DNA from 3 places in the Anabaena sp. CCY 9613 genome. Region 3 is predicted to be linked to each of the others. Evidence: predicted binding sites of a transcription regulator. Region 3 holds the regulator's gene; each other region holds the start of a gene.
The links. Region 3 encodes NtcA, which controls nitrogen genes in cyanobacteria. Its sites were predicted from a motif close to TNTGTANNNNNNNNTACANA; they were not measured.
Positions count from the first base shown of each region.

Region 1: the regulator NtcA is predicted to act here: its motif matches at 5,992-6,011, upstream of ACM0OT_RS07330 (DUF2605 domain-containing protein).
Region 2: the regulator NtcA is predicted to act here: its motif matches at 3,132-3,151, upstream of ACM0OT_RS00685 (DUF3155 domain-containing protein).

Region 1 covers NZ_CAWUDE010000005.1:26,816-35,041, reverse strand. The annotation lists gene ACM0OT_RS07360 (DUF2834 domain-containing protein) at 1-152, shown strand, start outside; gene devC (ABC transporter permease DevC) at 181-1,347, shown strand; gene ACM0OT_RS07350 (DevA family ABC transporter ATP-binding protein) at 1,400-2,152, shown strand; gene ACM0OT_RS07345 (aspartate aminotransferase family protein) at 2,293-3,576, opposite strand; gene ACM0OT_RS07340 (potassium channel family protein) at 3,728-4,795, shown strand; gene ACM0OT_RS07335 (DUF2973 domain-containing protein) at 4,960-5,289, opposite strand; gene ACM0OT_RS07330 (DUF2605 domain-containing protein) at 5,576-5,893, opposite strand; gene thrS (threonine--tRNA ligase) at 6,386-8,226, shown strand, end outside.
Region 2 covers NZ_CAWUDE010000001.1:176,869-185,094, forward strand. The annotation lists gene ACM0OT_RS00675 (S-layer homology domain-containing protein) at 254-1,492, shown strand; gene ACM0OT_RS00680 (sensor histidine kinase) at 1,593-2,915, opposite strand; gene ACM0OT_RS00685 (DUF3155 domain-containing protein) at 3,180-3,497, shown strand; gene ACM0OT_RS00690 (cofactor assembly of complex C subunit B) at 3,899-4,432, opposite strand; gene ACM0OT_RS00695 (PadR family transcriptional regulator) at 4,490-4,837, opposite strand; gene ACM0OT_RS00700 (DUF3611 family protein) at 5,393-5,971, shown strand; gene serS (serine--tRNA ligase) at 6,228-7,508, shown strand; gene ACM0OT_RS00710 (class I SAM-dependent methyltransferase) at 7,662-8,226, shown strand, end outside.
Region 3 covers NZ_CAWUDE010000008.1:31,320-39,545, forward strand. The annotation lists gene ACM0OT_RS11300 (urease accessory protein UreF) at 1-699, shown strand, start outside; gene ureC (urease subunit alpha) at 736-2,475, shown strand; gene ACM0OT_RS11310 (DUF3084 domain-containing protein) at 2,619-4,070, opposite strand; gene ntcA (global nitrogen regulator NtcA) at 4,263-4,934, opposite strand; gene fabI (enoyl-ACP reductase FabI) at 5,310-6,086, shown strand; gene hisB (imidazoleglycerol-phosphate dehydratase HisB) at 6,186-6,836, shown strand; gene ACM0OT_RS11330 (ABC transporter ATP-binding protein) at 6,949-7,929, shown strand.

The DNA of each region.
Region 1 (8,226 bases), on a different contig from region 3:
TTGTATATTGGGAAGGCATACGTCTAAAAATGTCCAATCTCTGGATTTATATTGCTGCTAATCTTTTGGTTGGGGTTTCTCTTGCCTTGCCTTTATTTCTATTAATGCGAGAGTATCAACTTGAAAAACAGACTGAGACGGCGAGCTTTTAACTAACTTTGATATTGAGACATTTGCAAGATGTTTTCCATCCTATTCCGTAAAACACCGCTGGCTTGGCGACAGTTAATGAAAGAAAAAACTCGTCTCGCCGTGGCAGTGGCAGGTATTACTTTTGCCGATATGCTGATGTTTATTCAGCTGGGTTTTGAAAGTGCTTTGTTTGATGCGGCTATCCAACCTCATCGCAATTTACAAGCAGATTTGGTTTTGATTAATCCCCAATTTCAAACTTTGTTTTCGGTCAAAAGTTTTTCTAGAGAAAGACTTTATCAAACCTTGGGTTATGAGGGTGTGCAGTCAGTAAATTCTGTATACATTGGCACTGGACAATGGCGTAATCCTCAAACGCGTCTTGACCGGGCTATCTTGGTTTGGGGTATTGACCCGGCGCAATCTGCATTCAAGTTTCCCGAAGTGCAACAAAATCAGGATCATCTTAAACAGTTGCATCAAGTTCTGTTTGATCAAGCTGGTCGTCCAGAATATGGGGCTGTTGGTAAGATTTTCCAAGAACAGGGTAACTTTCAAACGGAACTCAATAATAAAGCCGTGAATGTGCGGGGCGTGTTTAGTAACGGTGCTTCCTTTGCGGCTGATGGTAATGTAATTACCAGTGATTCAACATTTTTACAACTGTTTCCTGACCGTCAAAGCGATCGCATAGAAGTTGGCTTAATTACCCTCAAACCGGGTGCTGATCCAGAAACAGTGCGATCGCAGCTAGCCGCCGGGCTACCCAAGGATGTCATCGTCCTCACTCCCGAAGGATTTGCCCAAACAGAAAAAGATTATTGGGCAGAAGGTACAGGGATTGGGTTTATTTTCGGCTTAGGTGTGGGAGTCGGCTTTATTGTCGGCATCGTTATTGTCTATCAGATTCTGTATTCTGATGTTTCCGAACACTTGCCAGAATACGCCACTCTCAAAGCAATGGGTTATAGCGATCGCTATTTGTTGGGAGTCTTACTCCAAGAGGCGTTATTCTTAGCCATCTTAGGTTTTATCCCGGCATTTTTCCTTTCCTTTGGGTTGTATCAAGTAACCTACGCAGCCACCATGCTACCCATCAGCATGAAAGTAGATCGAGCTATAACGGTGTTTATTTTAACAATCATTATGTGTAGTTTTTCAGGAGCGATCGCCATGCGGAAGTTACGATCTGCTGACCCTGCTGATGTTTTTTAGGGATTGATTACTGATTATCTTCTAACCTCTAACCCCTCACATTTAAAATCTCATGTTGCAAAAACCTGTATCAGTAAATACCAACTCAAACATCTCTGCTGTGGAACCAGTAATTGCTGTTCGCAGTTTGAATCATTACTTCGGTGGTGGAAATCTGCGTAAACAAGTGTTATTTGATATTAATTTAGAGATTAACGCTGGTGATATTGTGATTATGACTGGCCCCTCTGGTTCTGGAAAAACCACTTTGTTGACTTTAATGGGTGGACTACGCTCGGCGCAAGAAGGTAGTTTAAAAATTTTAGGACAAGAAATATGTGGCGCTCATAAAGGGCAATTAACGCGGTTACGCCGTCAAATTGGCTATATTTTTCAAGCGCATAACCTCATGACCTTTCTGACAGCTAAAGACAATGTACGCATGTCCCTAGAGTTGCATGAAGAATACTTAAAACAAGATGTCAACGCCAAAGCCATCGCCATGCTAGAAACTGTCGGTTTAGGCGATCGCGTTAATTATTATCCCGAAAATCTCTCAGGAGGACAAAAACAAAGGGTGGCGATCGCTCGTGCTTTAGTTAGTCATCCTAAAATTGTCTTGGCAGATGAACCCACAGCTGCATTAGATAAGAAATCTGGGCGTGATGTTGTGGAACTCATGCAGAAACTTGCTAAAGAACAAGGTTGTACGATATTGCTAGTGACCCACGACAACCGCATTCTCGATATAGCTGATCGCATTATTTATATGGAAGATGGTCAGTTGAAGACTAATGGTGTAGATGTGGCTACCACCATGCATTAAATCTCTGGAACTTCAACTTTCTGGGAGGTATCTATGAAAGTAAACCACCCAGGAATATTATGTGATAAAAACAATAATTGTGGGGTGGGCGTCCTCGCCCGCCCAGAACAGGCAAGATGCCTGTTCCACAAGAAAATAAACTAAGCGATTGCAGAGGCGATCGCCTGATCAACAGCTTGCAATGCCAAATCGATTTCGGCAGCTGTGACAATCAACGGTGGGACAAACCGGACAACTTTGGGCCCGGCTGGTACTAGCAACAAACCCTCATCAATAGCTGCTTTCACAATATCAGCGGCGGTTAGCTGAATATCGGCTTGCAACTCCATCCCATTAATTAAACCCCAACCCCGGACTTCTGTAATGTAGTTAGGATACTTTGTCGCCAGGGCGTTTAGTCCAGCGCGTAACTGTTCTCCTCTAGCTTCCACATTCTGCACAATATTCTCTGTTTCCAAAGTTTGGCAGACAGCAAGGGCCACCCCACAGACAAAGGGATTACCACCAAAGGTGCTGGCGTGTTCTCCTGGTTGGAAGACATCACAGAATTTCTTACTCATCATGGCGCCAATGGGGATACCACCACCTAAACCTTTGGCACTGGTAAAGATATCTGGTTCTACACCCAAATGTTCATAACCCCATAACTTACCACTGCGTCCCATACCCACTTGCACTTCGTCGAACATCAACAAAACGCCAGTTTCATCGCAAATTTGCCGCAGTTTTTGGAAGTAAGCCACATCACCAGGACGCACACCACCTTCACCTTGCAACGGTTCAATTAAAATTGCTGCTACCCGATAATCACCTTCATCTAATTCAGTAATTGCTTCCTCTATGGCATTAATATCGTTGTATGGTACATATGCAAAACCAGGAACTAAAGGATCAAAGTATTTTTGATACTTCGGTTGTCCCGTAGCGGTGACTGTCGCTAAAGTCCTACCGTGGAAACTAGCATTGGCTGTTAAAATAATTGGCTTGTCAATGTCTAAAACGGTGTGGGCATACTTGCGTGCCAGTTTAATGGCGGCTTCGTTAGCCTCGGCTCCAGAATTGCAGAAAAATACGCGATCGGCACAAGAATGTTGAATAATCCATTGGGCCAATTCACCTTGTTCGGGAATATAGTACAAATTAGAAACGTGGTGTAGCTTCTGGATTTGGCGTGTCACAGCTTCTACCATTGCTGTGTGGGCGTGTCCTAAGGTACAAGTGGCAATTCCCGCCACAAAGTCCAGGTATTCTCTACCCTGGGTGTCCCAAACTCGGCATCCAGCACCTCTATCTAAAGCTAAGGGAAAGCGGGCATAGGTTGACATCACAGCTTCATTAAAGCTATCGGCGTCAAAAGGTCTAGATGACATAGAATCTGACTTTGGGGGGATGGTGACTTGCTCAATGAGAGTTTGTCTGCTCACTACCGCGCCTCCTGATAAATCTTTAATCTTATACTCACTTACTAGTTTCCTAGAAATTATTAAAAATTACTTTTTATTTATCACATCTGATACTTTTTTATAGGCTAACAGTCAAATATTCTCCCCGGTTGGGCAGTAGTAAATAAAAATTGTGTATTCTACGCTTGAGAAAAAATACCGACAAATTCAAAAAGAATTAATGGCGGGGATGCTTGCCCTCGGTGGTGTTTTCCTTTTGGGTACGTTGTGGTATTGGTTAGTGGAGGGATGGTCATGGGAAGACGCAGCTTACATGACAGTCATTACCTTAGCTACCGTGGGATATGGCGAAACAAACCCCCTCAGTAGCCGAGGAAGGTTATTTACCATAGCTTTGATTGTGTTGGGTGTAATCAACATCGGTTACATTGTCAATAGATTAACAGAAGCTCTGATTCAAGGCTACTTTCAACAAGGAATTCGTCTCCAGCAACAAAGGCGCTTAATGGAATCCTTATCAGGACATTACATTATTTGTGGATTTAGTCGTACTGGTCGGCAAATTGCCAAGGAATTTCAGGCCGAAGGCGTAGAGTTTGTCATAATTGATTCTGAGTTAGAATCAGTGCAAGATGCACAGGCAATCGGTTATGTGGCTTTTCAAGGTGATGCCACACTGGATGATACCCTATTGCAAGTTGGCATTAACCGAGCGACTTGTATAGTTGCGGCTCTACCATCTGACGCTGAAAATTTATATACTGTATTGTCAGCAAAAACACTTAACCCAAAAATTCGAGCGATCGCCCGCGCCAGTACAGAAGAAGCTCTCAAAAAATTGCAGCGCGGTGGTGCAGATGCTGTGATTTCTCCTTATATTACGGGGGGTAAACGCATGGCGGCGGCGGCTCTTAGACCCCAAGTATTAGATTTTATGGATGGTGTGATTACTGGTGCGGGTCGTGAATTATACATGGAAGAATTTTTGATTGACTCAGATGTTTGTCCAATTGTTGGTCAAAGTTTACATAATGCTAGACTGCGATCGCAAACTGGGTCATTAGTTTTGGCTATTCGCCGAGTTGATGGTACTTTGATTGGTGGCCCCACAGGGGAGACAATTTTACTACCAGGAGATACGCTAATTTGTATGGGTACATCTGAACAACTGCGTAAACTTAATCAAATTCTGGGGCCAATTAATTCTCAACAACTACGACGACCAAGACATCGCTCATAATGGTTATTTTTTACTATTTATCCTTACCCATTGGTGACATAAATTAGAAAGCGATCGCCTGGTTGTTAAGTGCCAATTGCGATCGCTTTCATTTATACTGACATGTTAAATTTTTAAGGATTTTAGCGATGCTAAATCTCTACCCTACGAATTCTAAAATTATATTAAGCTTCTTCTTGACGGTCACTTTTCTGTCCTGGAGAAGCTTCATAAAGAGCATCTAGCTGTTGACGCGCATCTTCAACGTTGACTGAACGCATGACTAACAGAGGTTCTTTTATTAAGTTGCCTGCATTATCTAATAATTCTGGATGGGGAATAAACTGTTTTTTTGCCGAAAAATAGGCAACATTACCCTGATTACCTCTGGGCGAATATTGCGCTGGATAAGATCGCTCTCGATCAAAACTAAACATGATCAAGTTGCGGATTAAGTTGGCAACGGCTATAACAGCAAGGATTGTAAAAGCAAGAATGTAAAGTAGGTGTAACATCAGATTTTCCTCCAGGGGCAGCAATTTTTAAATTTTGATACTTTAACGCTGTGCTTCGTTGATATTTTCAGTGGCAACGAGGACTTTTCTCTTAATTACCAAGATGCGTTTATATTCAGATTGGAAAAAAATTTAACCGTTATTCAAACTACGGTAGCATAGGATACATTATTTGATAATAAAAATAATGTTAAGGATTTTTTCCGAACAATGCGACATGTATACATATGTCTTACCGTTCGTTGTCCCAATCAGCCTGAGCCGGTCAAGCAGCCATAGCCAACCCTCACAGTTCGCGTGCTTGACGAAATTTCATTGAAGTATTCCAGCATTCCGTTACCAGTTGATGCCAGGGCATTAAGGTATTCATCTCAATCCCGACTTGTCCATCGGTTGCGTTAAACAACATCTTGGCTGTGTTGACTTCGTTTTGCGCTTGTTTCACTCGCAAAAGAAAATCAGATTGCTCTTCGTGACTCATAAATGATAGTTGCTCGGTTTCTAACAATTCACGCGATCGCGCAAACCAATACTGAAAATCCTCTAGTAGAGGTTCTAATACCGTTTTCAGCAGATCAGCCCCTGGTAAATTTGAGTCTCGCATAAGTAAAAAGTATATTTCTAACTCCTCTACTTATATTAACGTTATTTACAATATTTAACATTATTATATGCTCTCTCTAAGGATAGATTGTCGAAAAATCTGTAATAATGACTACGAAATAAACTAAAGTTAAAATCAGCGCAAGTTTTGTGTAAACTTCTGGTCACAAAAAAGCTATAGGGAGCATTGAGCCAAAGGATTTTCGGCATTGCGTTAGCATAGCTGACCGGAGATAACTAGTTAAATCAAAGGTGAATAATCTTCAAGTGTGGCGCTGAGTATTTTACCCTCAGCAGTTAAGGTTTATGAGAACAGGATTAATTGAATAATGTCAGACTGGCAGTAATTAAAGTAATCAAAATCGTTATATTTGAAGCAGTACAGGAAAGTGCTGAGTGCTGAGTAAAAGCCCCTAGCCTCTATTCCCCAATCCTTGGGTAGATTTTTCCTAGCATCAACTACTAAAATTATCTTTTTGCAATCACTTCGCCAATGGTTCAGCAGCCGATGTCGCCAAACTCATCTCTTAGTCAGTCAGAACAACCGGAAAAAATTTATTTACCGCGCACCAGCGAATCGGAAGAATTAAAAAAGATTCGTCATACAGCTTCCCATGTGATGGCAATGGCGGTACAAAAGCTGTTTCCCAAGGCGCAAGTTACAATTGGTCCCTGGATTGAAAACGGTTTTTATTACGACTTTGATAGTCCAGAACCGTTTAGCGAAAATGATCTAAAGGCCATCAAAAAAGAGATGGTAAAGATTATTAATCGCAAATTACCGGTGATTCGGGAAGAAGTCAGCCGCGAACAAGCCGAACAACGCATTCAACAAATCAAAGAACCTTACAAACTAGAAATCCTGGCAGATATCAAAGAAGAACCCATTACCATTTACCATCTGGGAAATGAATGGTGGGATTTGTGCGCTGGGCCTCACGTGGAAAATACCAGCGAATTAAACCCCAAAGCTATTGAATTGGAAAGTGTCGCTGGTGCTTATTGGCGTGGGGATGAAACTAAGGCCCAGTTACAACGCATCTATGCTACTGCATGGGAAAGTCCAGAACAACTGGCTGAATATAAGCGGCGCAAAGAAGAAGCCTTGCGGCGTGACCACCGTAAACTTGGTAAGGAACTGGGATTATTTATATTTTCTGAGCAAGTGGGGCCGGGTTTACCCTTGTGGACACCCAAAGGTACTTTATTACGGAGTGTCTTAGAAGATTTTCTTAAACAAGAACAGCTAAAACGTGGTTATTTACCCGTAGTGACACCACATATTGCTAGAGTAGATTTATTTAAGACTTCTGGACACTGGCAAAAATATAAGGAAGATATGTTTCCTTTGATGTCGGATGACGAGGAAGCAGCCGCACTAGAACAAGGCTTCGTTCTCAAGCCGATGAATTGTCCGTTTCACATCCAAATATACAAGAGTGAATTACGTTCCTATCGGGAATTACCCATCAGATTGGCGGAATTTGGTACTGTTTACCGCTACGAACAATCAGGAGAATTAGGCGGTTTAACCAGGGTACGCGGTTTTACCGTAGATGATTCGCACCTATTTGTGACTCCAGAACAGCTAGACAACGAATTTCTCAACGTTGTAGATTTGATTTTGTCGGTGTTCAAAAGTCTGCAACTGAAAAACTTTAAGGCTAGACTCAGTTTCCGAGATCCCAACAGTGATAAGTATATCGGTTCCAATGAAGTTTGGGATAAAGCTGAAGGCGCGATTCGTCGTGCTGTGGAAAAATTGGGAATGAATTACTTTGAAGGGATTGGGGAAGCGGCGTTTTATGGACCCAAACTAGACTTTATCTTTAGTGATGCCTTAGAACGAGAATGGCAATTAGGTACTGTGCAAGTAGATTACAACTTACCAGAACGGTTTGATTTGGAATACGTAGCTGAAGATGGTTCTCGCCAACGTCCCGTAATGATTCACCGTGCGCCTTTTGGTTCCCTAGAACGGCTAATTGGGATTTTAATTGAAGAATACGCTGGTGATTTTCCCTTATGGTTGGCGCCAGTGCAGGCCAGATTGTTACCAGTAGGAGAAGCCCAGTTAGATTTTACCAAAGATGTAGCCGCAAAAATGTTAACTGCGGGTATCCGTGCCGAAGTCGATACTAGTGGCGATCGCCTGGGTAAACTCATCCGCAATGCTGAGAAGCAAAAAATACCTGTAATGGCGGTAGTAGGAGCTAAAGAGGTAGAATCTAATAGTTTGAGTATCCGTACCCGTGCTTCTGGGGAGTTGGGCGCGATACCTGTAGATGAGGTGGTAGATAAAATGAAGCAGGCGATCGCTAACTTCGAGAACTT
Region 2 (8,226 bases), on a different contig from region 3:
ATTATTGGTAACTGAATTATCAAATTACCAAGACACTGTCAGCCAAAGTGTAGTAGCACCTAATAAATTTACCCTATTAAATTCGGCGGTTACTCACATTAACCTTTAATTGTTAATAGTGTAAATACGATATTTATTAAATTAATAGGACTAATATCCAACTAATAACAGAGAAAAAATAGGAACTTTTACATCTGTACATTGTCTAAATAAATAACAGAAGAAAAAATAAATTTTACTGGAGTAAAGAGTAATGTTTAATTTAAATCCTTGGCAATCTGGAACAGCTGCACTTATGGCTTTGAGTGTCACAGCAAGCGCTGTAGCACCTTTTATCGCAACTGCACCAGCTTCGGCTCAAACCACTTTTTATGATGTTCCATCTAACTATTGGGCAGCACAATTCATTCAACAATTGTCACAACGGGGTGTAATCGCCGGATTTCCTGATGGTAGCTTCCGTCCCGAAGAACCAGTTACCCGCGCTCAATTTGCCGCGATGATCAACAATGCTTTCCAAAAAGCACCACAACGTCAGGCAGTCAATTTTGTAGATGTCCCAAGTAACTTCTGGGCAGCTAATGCCATTCGCCAATCTTATACCATTGGTTTCTTGGCTGGATATCCTGGTAATCGCTTTGAACCGAACCAAAATATTCCCCGTCAACAAGTTTTGGTTTCTTTAGCTAACGGTCTGGGATATTCTCCCACAAACACCCAAACTGCTCTGCAATCCTTCAGCGATAGCTTTAATATTGCTGACTGGGCCCGTAGCCCCATCGCGGCGGCCACTGAACGGCAAATTGTGGTGAACTATCCTAATGTTCAATTCCTGAATCCCACTGCAACCGCTACCCGCGCACAAGTAGCTGCATTTATCTATCAGGCATTGGTAAGTAATAATCAAGCCTCAGCAATTAGTTCGCCCTACATCGTAGCGCAGCAACCCACTACACCCACACCAGTATCTGTAACCATTCCTCAAGGAACTGCAATTCCTGTAACATACGACCAAGCAGAAAAAATCCTAGTCACAAAGGATGAAACAGCACCCTTGACTCTCACAGTAGGTCAGAATGTAGTTACCCAAGATGGAACTGTAGTCATTCCTGCTGGTAGCCAAGTTGTAGGTCAACTCAGACCAGCCCAAGGTGGTTCTCAATTTGTAGCTGAAAGACTAGTTTTGACCACAGGTCAAGAGTATCAAATTAACGCTTCTTCTCAAGTAATTACCACAACTGAAACCGTAAGAAAAGGTACTAGCACCAGCACAATTATCAGAAATACAGCATTAGGTGCAGGTGCTGCGGCTGCGGTGTCTGCGGTCACAGGCGATCGCGCCATCGCTACAGAAGAAGTCTTGGGCGGTGCTGCTATTGGTGGTTTAATTGGTCTGTTCTTTGGCAGAAGCAGCGTTGACCTCATCGCCATTAATCCCAATACAGACTTACAAATGACCATTAATCAAAACTTGCTAGTTTCAGTGAGATAGTCATTAGTCATTGGTCATTGGTCATTAGTCATTAGTCATTAGTCCAAAATAAAAGCTTTTTGACTTTTGACTTTTGACTTTTGACTTCCGCGCAGCGGCACTACTCACCACTTAAGGGTAACCAAATCATAAACGTAGTCCCCGGCATATCGGGTACAGCAATAACTGAGTTAATAGCAGGGCTGAAAATTTCAATTTCGCCCTGCATTTGTTGTATTAATTGTTTAGCGATCGCTAGCCCTAAACCTGTACCGGGAATTTCAGTTTGTGCTTGTACTCCCCGGTAATGTCGTTCTCCCAAATGTGCTAAATCTTCTGGGGGAATACCAGGGCCATTATCACTAATAGCAATTCCTAAAAAATTAGCTTTTTTGTGCCCTACTTGAATGGAAATTTTGCCACCTGTAGGAGTATATTTCAAGGCGTTATCAATAATATTACTAAAAACTTCTTGTAATGCTTTGATGTTGGCACGTACTAATGGTAATTTTTGGGGAATTTCAGCTTTTAGTTGCAGATTTCTTTCCTGAGCTATGGCTTTTGCTGAGACTAATAATGGTGTTAATAAATCAGCTACGGCAAAATCAGTTTCTTTTTCTCCTATTCCCGGCAATAATAGTGCTGGTTTGGATTCTTGTTGCACAGTTGCTTCTACAAATACTTCATTTTCAGGTAATGATAATTGCCCTAAATCTGCCTCAGTCCAATCAATTACCTGATCAAATTGTTGTAGCAATTCCTGGAGGCGATCGCTTTCTCGAACAATATTCGCTCCTACCTCTCGGTTAGGATCACCTGCTCGCAGTCGTTTGAATAGCAGTTTCCCAAAAGTTCGGATTGCCGTTAACGGGTTCCGGAATTGGTGTAGGAGGTTATCCAGCAAATCTCGCTGCTGTTCTTGCAGTAATTGTTGTTGATGTAACTGATGCTGTAACCAGGCTCGACGCTGATCTAATATACAGGCGATCGCCAGCGTTTGGACGATATTTTGAATTTCGCTTTGCTCCTGCTCATTCCATGCCCTGTCTTTTCTGCCTGTCACCAATAGCCCCATCATCACACCTTCATGGATCAGAGGCAAGACAATTTGGTGTCCACCCAGATGAGATTCCTCATTAGCATCTGGCGTTTGTTTCTCCTGTGAAGGAATAGGAGACTCTATTCCTGCTGTTAATAACCTTTCTTGTTGCTGAGGTAGTACCAAAATATTACCCACTGTGGCCTCGGCAATTTCTTGCCCCGGTTGCAATACTGCTGTCTCCGGGTAAACCACCACCGGAATTAGTTTTGCCTCACCAGTGGGAGCCTCTACCAATTCTTGTGTTAAGTAAACAACACTTAACGATGCACCCAGTCCTTGGGTTAGCAGTGCTATTTGCTCTCGGCATAGAGCAACAAAATCTGAACTGGCAGACATTAACATTTTTTAGCTTTTGCTCAGAATCACAGAATTTGAGGGAAGATGAAAGGAAGTTACTTTATTTTCCTCACACTTTGAATAAAGCTTAACTAAATCTTTTCAGTAATGGTTTGCACCAGGGGATTATATGCTTCATCACTTTCAAACATTGTTTTTCTTGTATCAAAAGTTTAAAAACTCTTGATATTTTGAACTAGAAATTATATAATTGCGACGGATTTTGTAGCTATAACTACAATCTATAGCTTGAAAGAGGAGGAAAATAAATTGGCAAGAAGACGTAAGCGGAAAAGTCGTCGTCGCCAAGAAGGACGACGTATTCTTGAACATGTGCCTCAATATAGCATCGAAAGCGGCGAGGAAAAACCTGTAACAGCAGCAAGAAAATTCATTCAAGCTGAAGGAATTGCTCCACCGGCGTTGCTACTCGTAAAGCGAAACGAGCATACTACAGACCGTTATTTCTGGGCAGAAAAGGGTCTGTTTGGTGCCCAATACGTGGAAGAGAACCATTTCTTGTTTCCCAGCCTGCGGACATTAGAAGCTCCCGCAGGAGCAGAACTTCTGGCTGTGGCTAGCCGTTAATTCACAGATGGTTATCTTAACGTATTGAATTGGCTTCTGAGAATCATTTAACTGGCAAAGTTGCTCAGTTTATGCAAAGTTTCCAATTTTTTTAAGTTTGTGACTGATTTGCCAGGAAATCTATACCAATTAATCAACTTAATTGGACAATCAACGTCTTTTCAGACCACTTAGGTTTGTAAGACTTGATCTAGTCAAATGATGTAGCGGGGAGTCAGGATAGAGCAAAATGCATCCGCAAGTGAGAGTTGAGTTGCGCTCTCCATTAATGGATGGCCACGTAGGCTCTGTAAACAGCTATAAAATTTTCCCTACAACACTATGTTGTAGGGAAACTTTACATATTTTTCTGTCGGAAATGTTGTAAACGAAGATACTATTCACAACATTACAGTTATCAACTATTCAGCAGATTCTAACTGTAGAGCTTTCTGTAACTCTATCAGTTCATCTCGATGGGCAACTATAGTAATTTTGCTAGGGAAGTTCGGTTCACCCTGGTTAGTTTTTTCTATTTTGAACAATACCTGCTCAACTCTTCCGGCTTTTTTCCAATAAAATAGTCCACTCAAAGGTGATAGTATTACCAGCCAGAGAAACAGTGTTCCAAATTGAGGAAAAAGCAACGATAAAACCAAAGCCAGACAGACCATCCCCACAGATGCTAGCAATGTCAAAAACACAGCTAAAAATAAACTAGGTTGTACAAAACCTTCAAAAACCACTTGATTTTTGTCGCGGTTTATCGCTGCTACTTGGTAAGCCCTTGAACGAAAATACTCTTTAATTTTTGGCATTAAAGCAGCTTCATCTTGCTCAGAGACGAGTTGTAATGTTGTTGTGCGGTCTTTAGTTGCAGCCCGAATAAAGAAAAACAATCCGACTGATAACAACAAAGTTAGCAGTAATGTAGATGGCAAAATAGCAGTATCCATAACTAAAAATTGTGCTTTTTTTTCATGGGAGGGGACTTATTCATCATCAATTATTCGTTAATTTGTCCTCCCGTTGATGTAATCTTGCCAAAGATGTGCCAAATTCTGTGACTGCTCTTGCCATTCTGGAGAAACTTGGTACATCCGCCTGGGCCGTCCTCGCCCTTCAAGTTTCTTCCAATACCCAGTGATAGCCCTTTGGTCTTCGAGAAATTTAATTGCACTATAAAGTACGGTATCTGAAAGCCGATAGGTAGGGTATTCAGTTTCCAATCGCTGGATCAACTCAGTACCGTAGGATTCAGTTTGTAACAAAATGTACAATATGTAACAAACTGCCAATTCCTGACAGAGATAAGTTGGCGGAGGATTTTCAAAGAATTGATATATATCCTCAAGTTTCATGATAGTTGAATGGCTAAAAAATGCCTGATGGTGGTATCTACAATCTTTATAGTCTATATAAGTACTACTACACAATAAGTAGGTATATAGAGCTACTCAGATAAGATTTGCAAAGTGTAAACATTAAAACAAATACCCACGTGATAAAAGTCGCAGGATGAAAGCGCCAATTTTAGGAGCGTAAAAAGTTACACTCCTACCCAAGCTCTAGATGTGGTGGTGAGGAGGAATTAAAGCAGTGGCTGGGTCACTTTTTTTGTGCCAAGCAATGCCGAACTAGTTAGAACGGCTGAAGCATAAAATGCCATCGAAGAAATTTTACAGGTAAAATGCCGTTTTGTCTGCAAAAGTTAATAAACACTTTGTTTTACGGTGATTATCACAGTATAAAATCTCAAAAATTAAGCCTTGTGAAATGTCGATACGAAAGCCTATATGCTTGTATACACAATCAAATAAGCATTCAGTACTGACTAGCTGGACTTGAGATACTCAGATCTCATCTGGTAAGTGTGATATTAAACGTAACAAGTCCTTAGCGCATTGGTGATCCGTATGTCACAAAACCCCGACACTCCATCTTCCTCCTCTACTCTGAGGGCAATTGCTCAAACCTTTCGCCTGACTGGTTGGATTAGCTTTTGGATACAGCTAGTTCTCGGTGTTGTCTCTGCGATTATTGTGTTGCTGTTCGCCATTTTTAGCCAGAGGGATGGCAGCCCTAGTAATAATCCTGGAACTGGGTTTGGTGTATTTTTGGCAGTTTGTGGAATTTTAATTTTGGGTGGGGGCATTTATTTGGCTTACCGTTACACCAGAATTGGTAACCAATTACAATCCTCAAATCCTAGCAACCGCCCGCGTAAAAGCGAGACTTTGCAGGTGTTACGTCTAGGTCTATGGGTGAATTTAGTGGGAATGCTGGTGACACTTTTAGGTTCACAGGCAATTGTCGGTACTTTAGTAGCCAGGTCTATATCTCCTCAAGCTGTCACAACCCAATTATTTGACCCTACACGAATTATTAGCGGTTTAGATATGCTGGTAGTCCAAGCGAATATCAACACCGTTTCAGCGCATTTTGCAGGGCTGGGAGTGTCGATATGGCTACTCAATCGGATTACCCGAACTTAGATTATTTGTATAGCAAATAATTCCCAGATATTTACAATACTTTTCTGGAACCCTCCCAGCCAACTATGAAGACCAATACCAGTTACTGAAAAGGTAAGAAAAAACAGCCAAAAAGATAAAACAACTGTATTTATAACTCCTGGCAAGATTTATCAGGCAAAATTTTTGTATGGGCAATTCCTGCCCTAGCAAACCAAAATCAGTATATGCTGATGTTTTAGCAAGAAGACCCTAGGCAAAAAACCGAGAAAAATCTGTGCTGGATATTAAGCAAATACGGGAAAATCCCCAATTAATTCAAGAACGGTTAAACAGTCGTAGTGGTAAATACGACATCGAACCGATATTACAGCTAGACAAGCAACAACGGGAATTGGAGGGGACACGCAGTCAACTTCAAGCTCGTAGTAACGAAATTGGTAAAATTGTTGGGCAAAAAATTAAATCTGGTGTGAGTCCTCAATCTCCAGAAATTCAAGTTTTGCGGGATGAAGGTAACTCTGTGAAAGCGCAATTGAGTGAACTGGAACCGCAAGAAAAAGCCCTGAAAGCGGAAATTGAGCAACTTGTATTAGCGCTCCCTAATTTACCCAGCGACTCCACACCCATTGGTCAGAGTGAAGAAGAGAACGTCGAAGTACGGCGATGGGGTGATGAATATCTCCCCCAAAACCCGAATATTCTTCCTCATTGGGAAATAGGCGAAAAACTAGGGATACTCAACTTTGAGCGTGCTGTGAAAGTTGCCCAAAGTCGTTTTGTGACTCTTGTTGGTGCGGGTGCAGCCTTGGAAAGGGCATTGATTCAGTTTATGCTGAAGACGCAAACCGAAGCTGGTTATGTAGAAGTTAGTCCGCCTTTGTTAGTGAATACTGATTCTTTAACCGGAACCGGTCAGTTACCCAAGTTTGCAGAAGAAAGCTTTAAATGTGCTGATGATGAGTTGTGGTTGATACCCACAGCAGAAGTTCCCGTTACCAACCTTTACCGAGGAGAAATTCTGGCTGCGGAAGAGTTACCAATTTATCACTGTGCTTATACTCCCTGTTTTCGGCGGGAAGCCGGAAGTTATGGACGAGATATGCGGGGTTTAATTCGTCTGCATCAATTCAATAAAGTTGAGTTGGTGAAAGTTGTGCATCCCGATTCTTCGTTTGATGAATTAGAAAAATTGGTGGGGAATGCCGAAGCAATTTTACAGGCTTTAAAATTACCTTACCGAGTCCTCAATTTATGTACTGCTGATTTAGGTTTTGGAGCCACAAAAACTTATGATTTAGAAGTATGGCTACCATCTTCTGGTAAATATCGAGAAATCTCTAGTTGTTCTAATTGTTTTGATTTTCAAGCACGACGGGCTGATATTCGCTTTAAAGAAGCTGGTAAGAAAGGGACGCAGTTTGTCCATACTTTGAATGGTTCTGGTTTAGCTGTAGGCAGAACTATGGCAGCGATTCTAGAGAATTATCAGCAACCAGATGGGACAATTTTAATACCAGAAGTGTTACAACCATTTTTAGGCCGAGAAGTGTTGTAACTCGGAGAAAAAGCATGGTAATACCATCAAATTTGGCATAGTTCAACAATTACAAATGTAATGAACTGCGAACACCTCCACCACCATGATTTAAAACTTGAATATAAATTATGGTGGTCTTCACTTTATAAGAGCCTCTATGAACAGTTCGATATGAGTTATTCATCGTTAAGTGCTTACAAACAGCAGATTATTCATGATTTCAACAACCGCCAAAACTACGAGAATGAGTTTCATAGACGAGCTGCAAGTCGATTAGTAGATTTGGCAAAGTTACAACCAGGTTATCAAGTTTTAGATATCGCTACTGGTACAGGTCTAGCAGCTATTGCTGCGGCTCAGATAGTTAGTTCTACAGGTCATGTTTTGGGAATCGATTTTGCTTCAGGAATGTTGCAGCAAGCACAACAGAAACTTGAAACTTTAGGGCTAACTAATATCATATTTGAGAAAGCGGATGCAGATGAGCAACAATTCCAGGAAAACCAATTTGATGCTATTTTATGCTCATCAGCGATCGCCTACTTAACAGATATTCCGAAATCACTTCGTCGATGGCACAATGCTTTGAAACCAGGAGGAGTTGTGGCATTTTCCTGTCTTGCAGAAACCTCCCCAACCGCATCTTTTTTGTTTCGAGCAGTGGTACAAAAGTACGGCATCACTATCCGGAATCCCAATGAATTACTGGGAACGCCTGACAGGTGTTGTAAAATAC
Region 3 (8,226 bases):
CAACCGATATCTGCGATCGCGCAACAACTGGCTCTGATGCAATTATCTGATTCGTTTTTTCCTTCTGGCTCATTTACCCTGTCTCATGGGCTAGAATGCCTGGTTCAAGACGAACAACTACACGGTTGTGAAGACTTACAGATATTTCTGCGGCTGTTATTGCGTAATAAGATAGGAACTACGGATCTAGTTGCATTAATTCATGCCTATGAAGGAAGTGCAAGTGGTGACTTAGCCGCTGTGCGACAAGCTGATACCCAACTATTTGCTCAAACCTTAGTAGAAAAAACTCGTGAAACCCAACGCAAAAGCGGACGAGCCTTGCTGATGGTTGCTAGTTCCACATGGGAAGATTCTCAATTAAACACCCTGAATCAAGATGCCGTTACAGGTAAAATTCACTGCTTACATCCGGTAATTTTTGCTGTCGTCGGTAGGGTAGCGGGTTTGAGTAAAGGGGATACTGTATTGGCTTTTTTACATAGCTTCATTGCCGGTTTATTGGGGGCTGCTATCCGCTTAAGTGTTGTCGGACATATTCAAGCACAACAAGTCCTGCTTCAGCTAGCGCCAGATATGGAAGCAATCTGCAAAGCTGCTGCATCAATCAGCTTAAATGAAATGTGGTCTTGTACGCCTTTTATCGATGTTGCCCAAATGCGACATCAAAAATTGTCTCACAGGTTATTTGCTAGTTAAAACTTAGGTAATTTTCAAGTTAATTCAGGAGCAAAAATGAGCTACCGCATGAACCGTCGAGAATACGCAGCCATGTTTGGCCCTACCATAGGCGATCGCATCCGTCTTGCTGATACAGATTTATTCATTGAAGTAGAAGCAGACTATACCAGTTACGGAGGTACTCTCTACGGCGATGAAGTGAAATTCGGCGGTGGTAAGGTGATCCGAGATGGTATGGGACAATCTCCCCTCACCCAAGCCCAAGATCCCAAGGTAGTAGATTTGGTAATTACCAACGCCTTGATTCTTGACTGGTGGGGCATCGTTAAAGCCGATGTTGGGATTAAAAATGGGGAAATCGTCGAAATTGGCAAAGCAGGCAATCCCTACACTCAAGACAACATTGATATCATTATTGGCCCCGGTACGGAAGTAATAGCTGGAGAAGGCAAAATTTTGACGGCTGGAGCCATCGATAGCCACATTCACTTTGTTTGTCCCCAGCAAATTGAAACTGCCTTGGCTGCTGGTACAACTACCATGCTTGGCGGCGGTACTGGCCCGGCTACTGGGACTCTTGCTACTACTTGCACTCCTGGTACTTGGAATATTCACCGGATGCTCCAAGCTGCTGATGGCTTCCCCATGAACATAGGTTTGCTGGGCAAAGGCAATACCAGCCAACCCCAAGGATTAGTTGAACAAGTTGCTGCGGGAGTAATTGGTTTAAAGCTGCACGAAGACTGGGGATCTACTCCCGATGCCATTAACAATTGTCTTACCGTTGGCGATGAATATGATGTACAAGTAGCAATTCATACCGATTCTCTCAACGAAGCCGGATTTGTAGAAAATACCATTGCGGCATTTCAAGGTCGTGTCATTCACACTTACCATACTGAAGGTGCAGGCGGAGGTCACGCGCCTGACATTTTGAAAGTTTGCAGTTTAACTAATGTGTTACCCGCTTCGACTAATCCCACTCGTCCCTACACCATCAACACTTTTGATGAACACAAAGATATGTTAATGGTGTGCCATCACCTCGATAAAAATATTCGGGAAGATGTCAAATTTGCTGAGTCGAGGATACGTAAGGAAACCATCGCCGCGGAAGATTTATTGCACGATATGGGTGCTATCAGTATCATGGCTTCCGATTCCCAAGCTATGGGAAGGGTAGGGGAAGTAATTACTCGCACTTGGCAAACTGCCCATAAGATGAAAGTACAAAAGGGATTATTGCCGTCACCGGGAAATCCTTATGAAACCCATGACAATTTTAGGGCCAAGCGTTATGTCGCTAAATACACCATTAACCCGGCCATCACTCACGGAATTGCTAACTATGTGGGTTCCATTGAAAAAGGTAAAGTTGCCGACTTGTGTTTGTGGAAACCAGCTTTTTTTGGGGTCAAACCAGAGCTTGTTATTAAAGGAGGAATGATCGCTTGGGCGCAAATGGGTGATCCCAACGCCAGTATCTCTACTCCTGAGCCAGTTTATATGCGTCCGATGTTTGGTAGTTTTGGTGGCGCAATGGCTCATACCTCTATTACCTTTGTTTCTCAAACCGCTTTGGATGGGGGTATACCCGCTCAACTGGGCTTAACAACTCGCACCTTAGCGGTTAGTAATACACGTAATCTGAGTAAGGCAGATTTGAAACTCAACGATGCGACTCCCCATATTGAGGTTGATCCGGAAACCTTTTATGTGAGGGTGGATGGAAAATTATTGACTTGTGAACCTGCTACCTCTTTACCAATGGCACAGCGTTATTTCTTATTTTAAGGACTAGTACCGCTGCCTTGAAAGTCAAAATTCAAATTTTAAGTCCGCCAAATCATCCTTAATAAACAGTTTGTAGAAGCTGCTATGCGTCTACAGTCCCTCATTCCAGGGCTAAAGTCCTGACTAGGAGCGAACCTTTTTTATTAAGTGCTAAACAGAACTTGTCCATTGACGATAGCCAACAGTTTTACTCTTAACGGCCCTGCTGTATAAGTATCCTCCGCGGCGATCGCTTTGATTTCCAACGTTTGCTCATACTGCCTTAATTGCGAGAAAAAGCGTAAAAAAGTATTGTCTAATTGGACATTTTCGACGATTCCCGCATTCCGGGCCCGAAATTGAGAAGCCGAAATTAGCAGATCCAGTCTTTGCCGCAGTTGATAGGTGGTCATATTTTTAGGATCAGCCGTAGTTGTGGCCAAAACCTCACTTCCGGAAAAAACTAGTTGATTGCGTGCTGTATCTGCAAAAAATTCTATCTGGTTTTCTCCCCTGACATAATTGCCAGCTGAGAAGATTCGCATGACGTATTCCCTACCATCGTTAATTTGCTGGGTTAGTTGCTCAATTCTTTCTGGGGTAACACGCAATATATCTTCATTCGCAGGGATTGTCCCAGGTTCTGAGAGTTCAATGTTGGCATTGCGGTTAGCTTCCTGCAACAGCTGGATTACCACCTGACGCGCTAGGTCTTCTTGGTTAATACCACGAACTACACCAGATGCCAAAACTTGACCCCGAAATAAAGCTAGTTTGCCTAAACGCAAATCACGGTATGACTGGTAATATTTTTCTAGTCTGGCTACTTCTTGTTCTAAATAATTCTGTTGTCTTTCTAATTCTTTGAGGCGAGATTCCCTAATGGCAATTACTTGTTCTCGCGCCGCAATTTCTTCATTGCGCTTTTTAATTAATCCATCTAGTTCGGCAATTTTGCGATCGCGCTGGTCTATAGCTGTTTTGGCTTCATCAATGGCTTTTTTTGCTTCGGCGTAAAGTCGTTGACGTTCTGCCCTAAGTTCTTCAATGGCTGACTGCAATACTTTTCTCTGATCATAAACGCTTTGCAGTTCCGTTAGGGCTTGTTCATAGCGATTAGCTACTTGACTTAATTGACCTTGGGTGCGTTGGAGTTGTTTTTGGGTTTGGGCCTGTTGGCTAAGGGTGCGGTTTAGTTGGGCTTGAGTTTCCCGTTGTTTAGTATTTGCTGCTTGTAAGGACTTATTAATTACTTGTAACTCTTGTTGTGCTTGGGCTTGTTCAATCCTTGCTTGGCTTAACTCACTTTCTACCTGACTTTTTTGAGTTTCGGCAACTTTTAGCTGTTCGCGCTTTTCTCTCAAGTCTCTTTGAATATCCTCTAGCTCAAAGACCCCTTGCCTTAATCCTTCATCAGCCACAAATAAGATTCCCAAAGTTGATGTGGCAATCAATGCACCAGTAAAAATAGTCACTAGTACTGCTGTGCTTTTGGGACGAAGCTTAAATAGTGAGAGGCGAGCCTTGCCAACACGTGTGCCAATGCGATCGCCCACAGTGGCAATTACGCCCCCCAAAATTAAAATTGCTGCTATAAGGATGTACCCGGTGGTCATCTTCAGCTACCGTTCACGTAGTGTGCCGGAGGCATAATGCTTCCAGATACAGCCTACTACTTTCAAACATTATCTGGTGGAGGATGGAATATTGGCAATAGCTGAAACTACTCACGATTTTAGATTTACCTCCAGCTATGGGTGTCATCTTGAAAAACACAACACTTGCCACTCCACCTCCGTCTATTGCTTTTAAGTAAACTGCCTACTTAACGTAACAGGTTTATGCACAGTAATCTTCTTTTTGTGGATGGAAATCATCTTTTTCTCACGCAAATCCCCTAATAACCTGGTGACAGTTACACGAGTTGAACCAATTGCCTCAGCGATCGCCTGATGAGATAACTTGAGATCAATCGTAATTCCATCTGCACAAGGAACACCAAAATCACGACAAAGAATTAATAGAAAACTCACCAATCTCGAACCCATATCCCGGTGAGCCAAGGTTTCAATCATCATCTCTGTCTGTAAAATCCGCGAAGATAGTCCCCGCAGCATCAACATGGATAATTCTGGATTTTCCTTAAGTGCTTGCTCTACCTGTTCAATAGGAGCTGAAAGCAACTCTACAGGAGTAAATGCAACTGCATGGTAAAATCTATCTGACTTATTTCCCGTCAGTAATGACAACACACCAAAAACGCTATTTTCCCGCAGCAGTGCTACCGTTATTTCCTCACCTGCTTCGTACACCCTGGAAAGTTTAACAGCACCCTTTAAAAGAAAATAAACTCGTTCAGCAGGATCGCCGGGAAAAAAGATCGTTTTGTTGCGTTCAAACGTTTCCACAACCGGAGGAAAAGCTCCAGTTGCCATCTGACGAAATACATTTGCTAGGGCTTTATCTTGTGTCACGATCATCTCCCTTCCCCTACCCAATGCCGGAAAAACAAAAACTGATTACCTAAGAATACACCCGAAAAAAGAATAAAGCACCGTCAACCTTTCTGTGCATTCCTATACTCAACCCCACAACTTCACAGTTATTTGTTCATAATGATACATAATTTTTCATGTTTTTAGCTAGTAGTTGTTATAAGTACTTGCACAGTTGTAGTCATCAGGTTTTTTGCCAAAATTTTCATAATATCTTGAGAATATCTTAAGGATTATCTAGGAAAATTTTTCCGAAAACAGTTCACATAATCATCATTTTTGCAAATCATGTGTAAAACCAAGATAAACTCACCTCAGATTCTAGTATGCTCCTAATGATTGGTTGCATTTACAATTTCTATGCTGAATCTCACTGGAAAAAACGCCTTAGTTACAGGAATTGCCAATAACCGCTCCATCGCCTGGGGGATTGCTCAACAACTGCATCAAGCAGGAGCAAACTTAGGTATTACTTACTTGCCAGATGACCGAGGCAAGATGGAGAAAAAAGTTGCCGAATTAGTGGAACCTCTTAATCCCAGCTTATTTGTTCCCTGTAATGTCCAAAACGACGAACAAATTCAGTCTACCTTTGCAGCCATTCAAGAAAAATGGGGCAAACTAGACATTCTTATTCACTGTTTAGCTTTCGCCAACAAAGACGATTTAACTGGTGGTTTTAGCCAAACCTCTCGTGCTGGATTTAAAACCGCTTTAGAAATTAGCACCTACTCCTTAGTGCAATTAAGCGGTGCAGCCAAACCGCTAATGACAGAAGGAGGTAGTATTATTACCCTGACATATTTAGGTGGTGTCAGAGCTGTTCCCAACTACAATGTCATGGGAGTAGCTAAAGCGGGTTTAGAAGCTAGTGTACGTTATTTAGCGGCTGAACTAGGGCCACAAAACATTCGCGTCAATGCCATCTCCGCCGGGCCAATTCGCACTTTGGCGTCATCAGCAGTAGGCGGAATCTTAGATATGATTCACCATGTAGAAGAAGTAGCCCCCCTCCGACGCACCGTCACCCAGCAAGAAGTAGGCAACACAGCTGCCTTCTTGTCCAGCGATTTAGCCAGTGGTATCACCGGGCAAGTTCTGTACGTAGATGCAGGATATGAAATCATGGGAATGTAAGATCATTGGGGGAGTGGAAGCTAGAGGCTAGAGGCTAGAGATAAATTCCTCTGTCATCTCCCCCAATACCCAATACCTAATACCCAGTCCCCATTTCCTATGCAAACAAGCGATACCTTCAGTAAGGACTCCGTCCAACGCCAAATTATCGAAGCTCAAACTGCTCGCGTGGCCTCTGTTCACCGCACCACTGGTGAGACGGATGTGCAAGTTACCATTAACCTGGATGGTACAGGTATCTGCACCTCAGCCACCGGGATTCCGTTTTTGGATCACATGTTGCATCAAATTGCCTCTCACGGGTTGATTGACTTAAATGTCCAAGCCCAGGGAGACTGGGAAATTGATGACCACCATACCAATGAAGATGTAGGTATCACTTTAGGGCAAGCTTTCGCTCAAGCATTAGGGAATAGAAAAGGAATTGTCCGCTTTGGTAATTTTCTCGCACCCTTAGATGAAGCTTTAGTGCAAGTGGCGCTAGATTTTTCTGGACGTCCACACTTGAGTTACGGCTTGGATATTCCTACCCAGCGTGTGGGAACTTATGATACTCAGCTAGTACGCGAGTTTTTTGTAGCTTTGGTCAACCATAGCCAAATGACACTTCACATTCGCCAACTGGATGGTATTAATTCCCATCATATTATTGAGGCGACATTTAAAGCTTTTGCTAGAGCTACCCGGATGGCTGTGGAAATTGATCCTCGTCGCGGTGGTACTATTCCCAGTTCCAAGGGTTTTCTGTAAAAGTAAAACAGAGGGTGTCAATTAGCTGTTTGGTTTGTGATAATTGACAAACCTAGTGGTAATTATGACTGTTAGACCATTGGGTACACTGCAATTAATACACGAAACAGAGATGAAGTCTGGTGCAAATACCCTTAATTCTCCGCTGAATATTACAGAAAATCCGCCAGTAGTCCTAACTGCTGATTTGCGAAAAGTCTATCGCACGGGATTTTGGCTGAATCAAAAAATTGTATCCCTTAAAGGTTGTTCGCTCACGGTATACCAAGGTGAAACCTTTGGGTTACTAGGGCCTAATGGTGCTGGTAAAACTACTCTGTTAAAACTGTTGTTGGGAATTATTCGTCCCACTGCCGGCAAGGGTTTATTATTAGGTCAACCATTAGGCGATCGCCATGCTAAACAACGTATCGGTTATCTGCCAGAAAATCCTTATTTATATGACTATCTCACGGGCTGGGAATTTTTACAGCTAGCGGCTGGGTTATTCCAAATTCCTCAAAGTGTACAACGTCAACGCATTCCCCAACTATTGGAATTAGTGGGTTTATCCCTCACAGATGCCCAAAAAAAGCCCATGCGGCGCTATTCTAAAGGCATGTTACAGCGTGTGGGTATGGCCCAGGCACTGATAAATGATCCAGACTTGATATTTCTCGATGAACCAATGTCTGGTTTAGATCCTGTGGGACGCTACCAAATGCGGGAAATTATTTTGTCCCTCAAAGCCGCCGGGAAGACGATTTTCTTTAACAGTCATGTTCTTAGTGAAGTCGAACAAATTTGCGATCGCATAGCTATCCTCTCTCAAGGTAAGATGATTTGTTCTGGTTCTCTTTATGAACTTTTAGGAACTGGAAACACATACTACGTCAAAGGTCAAGGTGGTGACGGGGAAATTTTGAAAAAATGGATACCGAGCCTAGTATTTGCCCATGATGGTTCTTGGCAAGGCACGCTACAAGAAGATTATTATGATTTTCTTGCTAGTCTCCGTTTGATGGGGGGGCAAATCATTTCTATGAACTTATCTCGCCACACCCTAGAAGATTTCTTTATTCAACAGTTACAAAAAAGTAAGCCGGTTAATTAGTATTTCTGACTGGTCAAAATTTTTCACCGTACATCTTTCTATTACAGAATACACCGTATACGCAAGTGTCCGATTCTGGAAAAAGTGAGGGACAATTTTCTAATACCATCTGTCAAATTTATCCAATACCAGCTATTTTTGCCAAAATAACAGTTAAAATTCTCTCTTGCTTTATTGAGAATTTTTAGTTGATAAAGCCCCTAAAGTATAAACTGTGGCTGCTGTAGATGAATGTTATTGATGACAAAAGTAATTTTTTTAACTCAAATAAAATGATTCTTTTTTTGATATCAATCA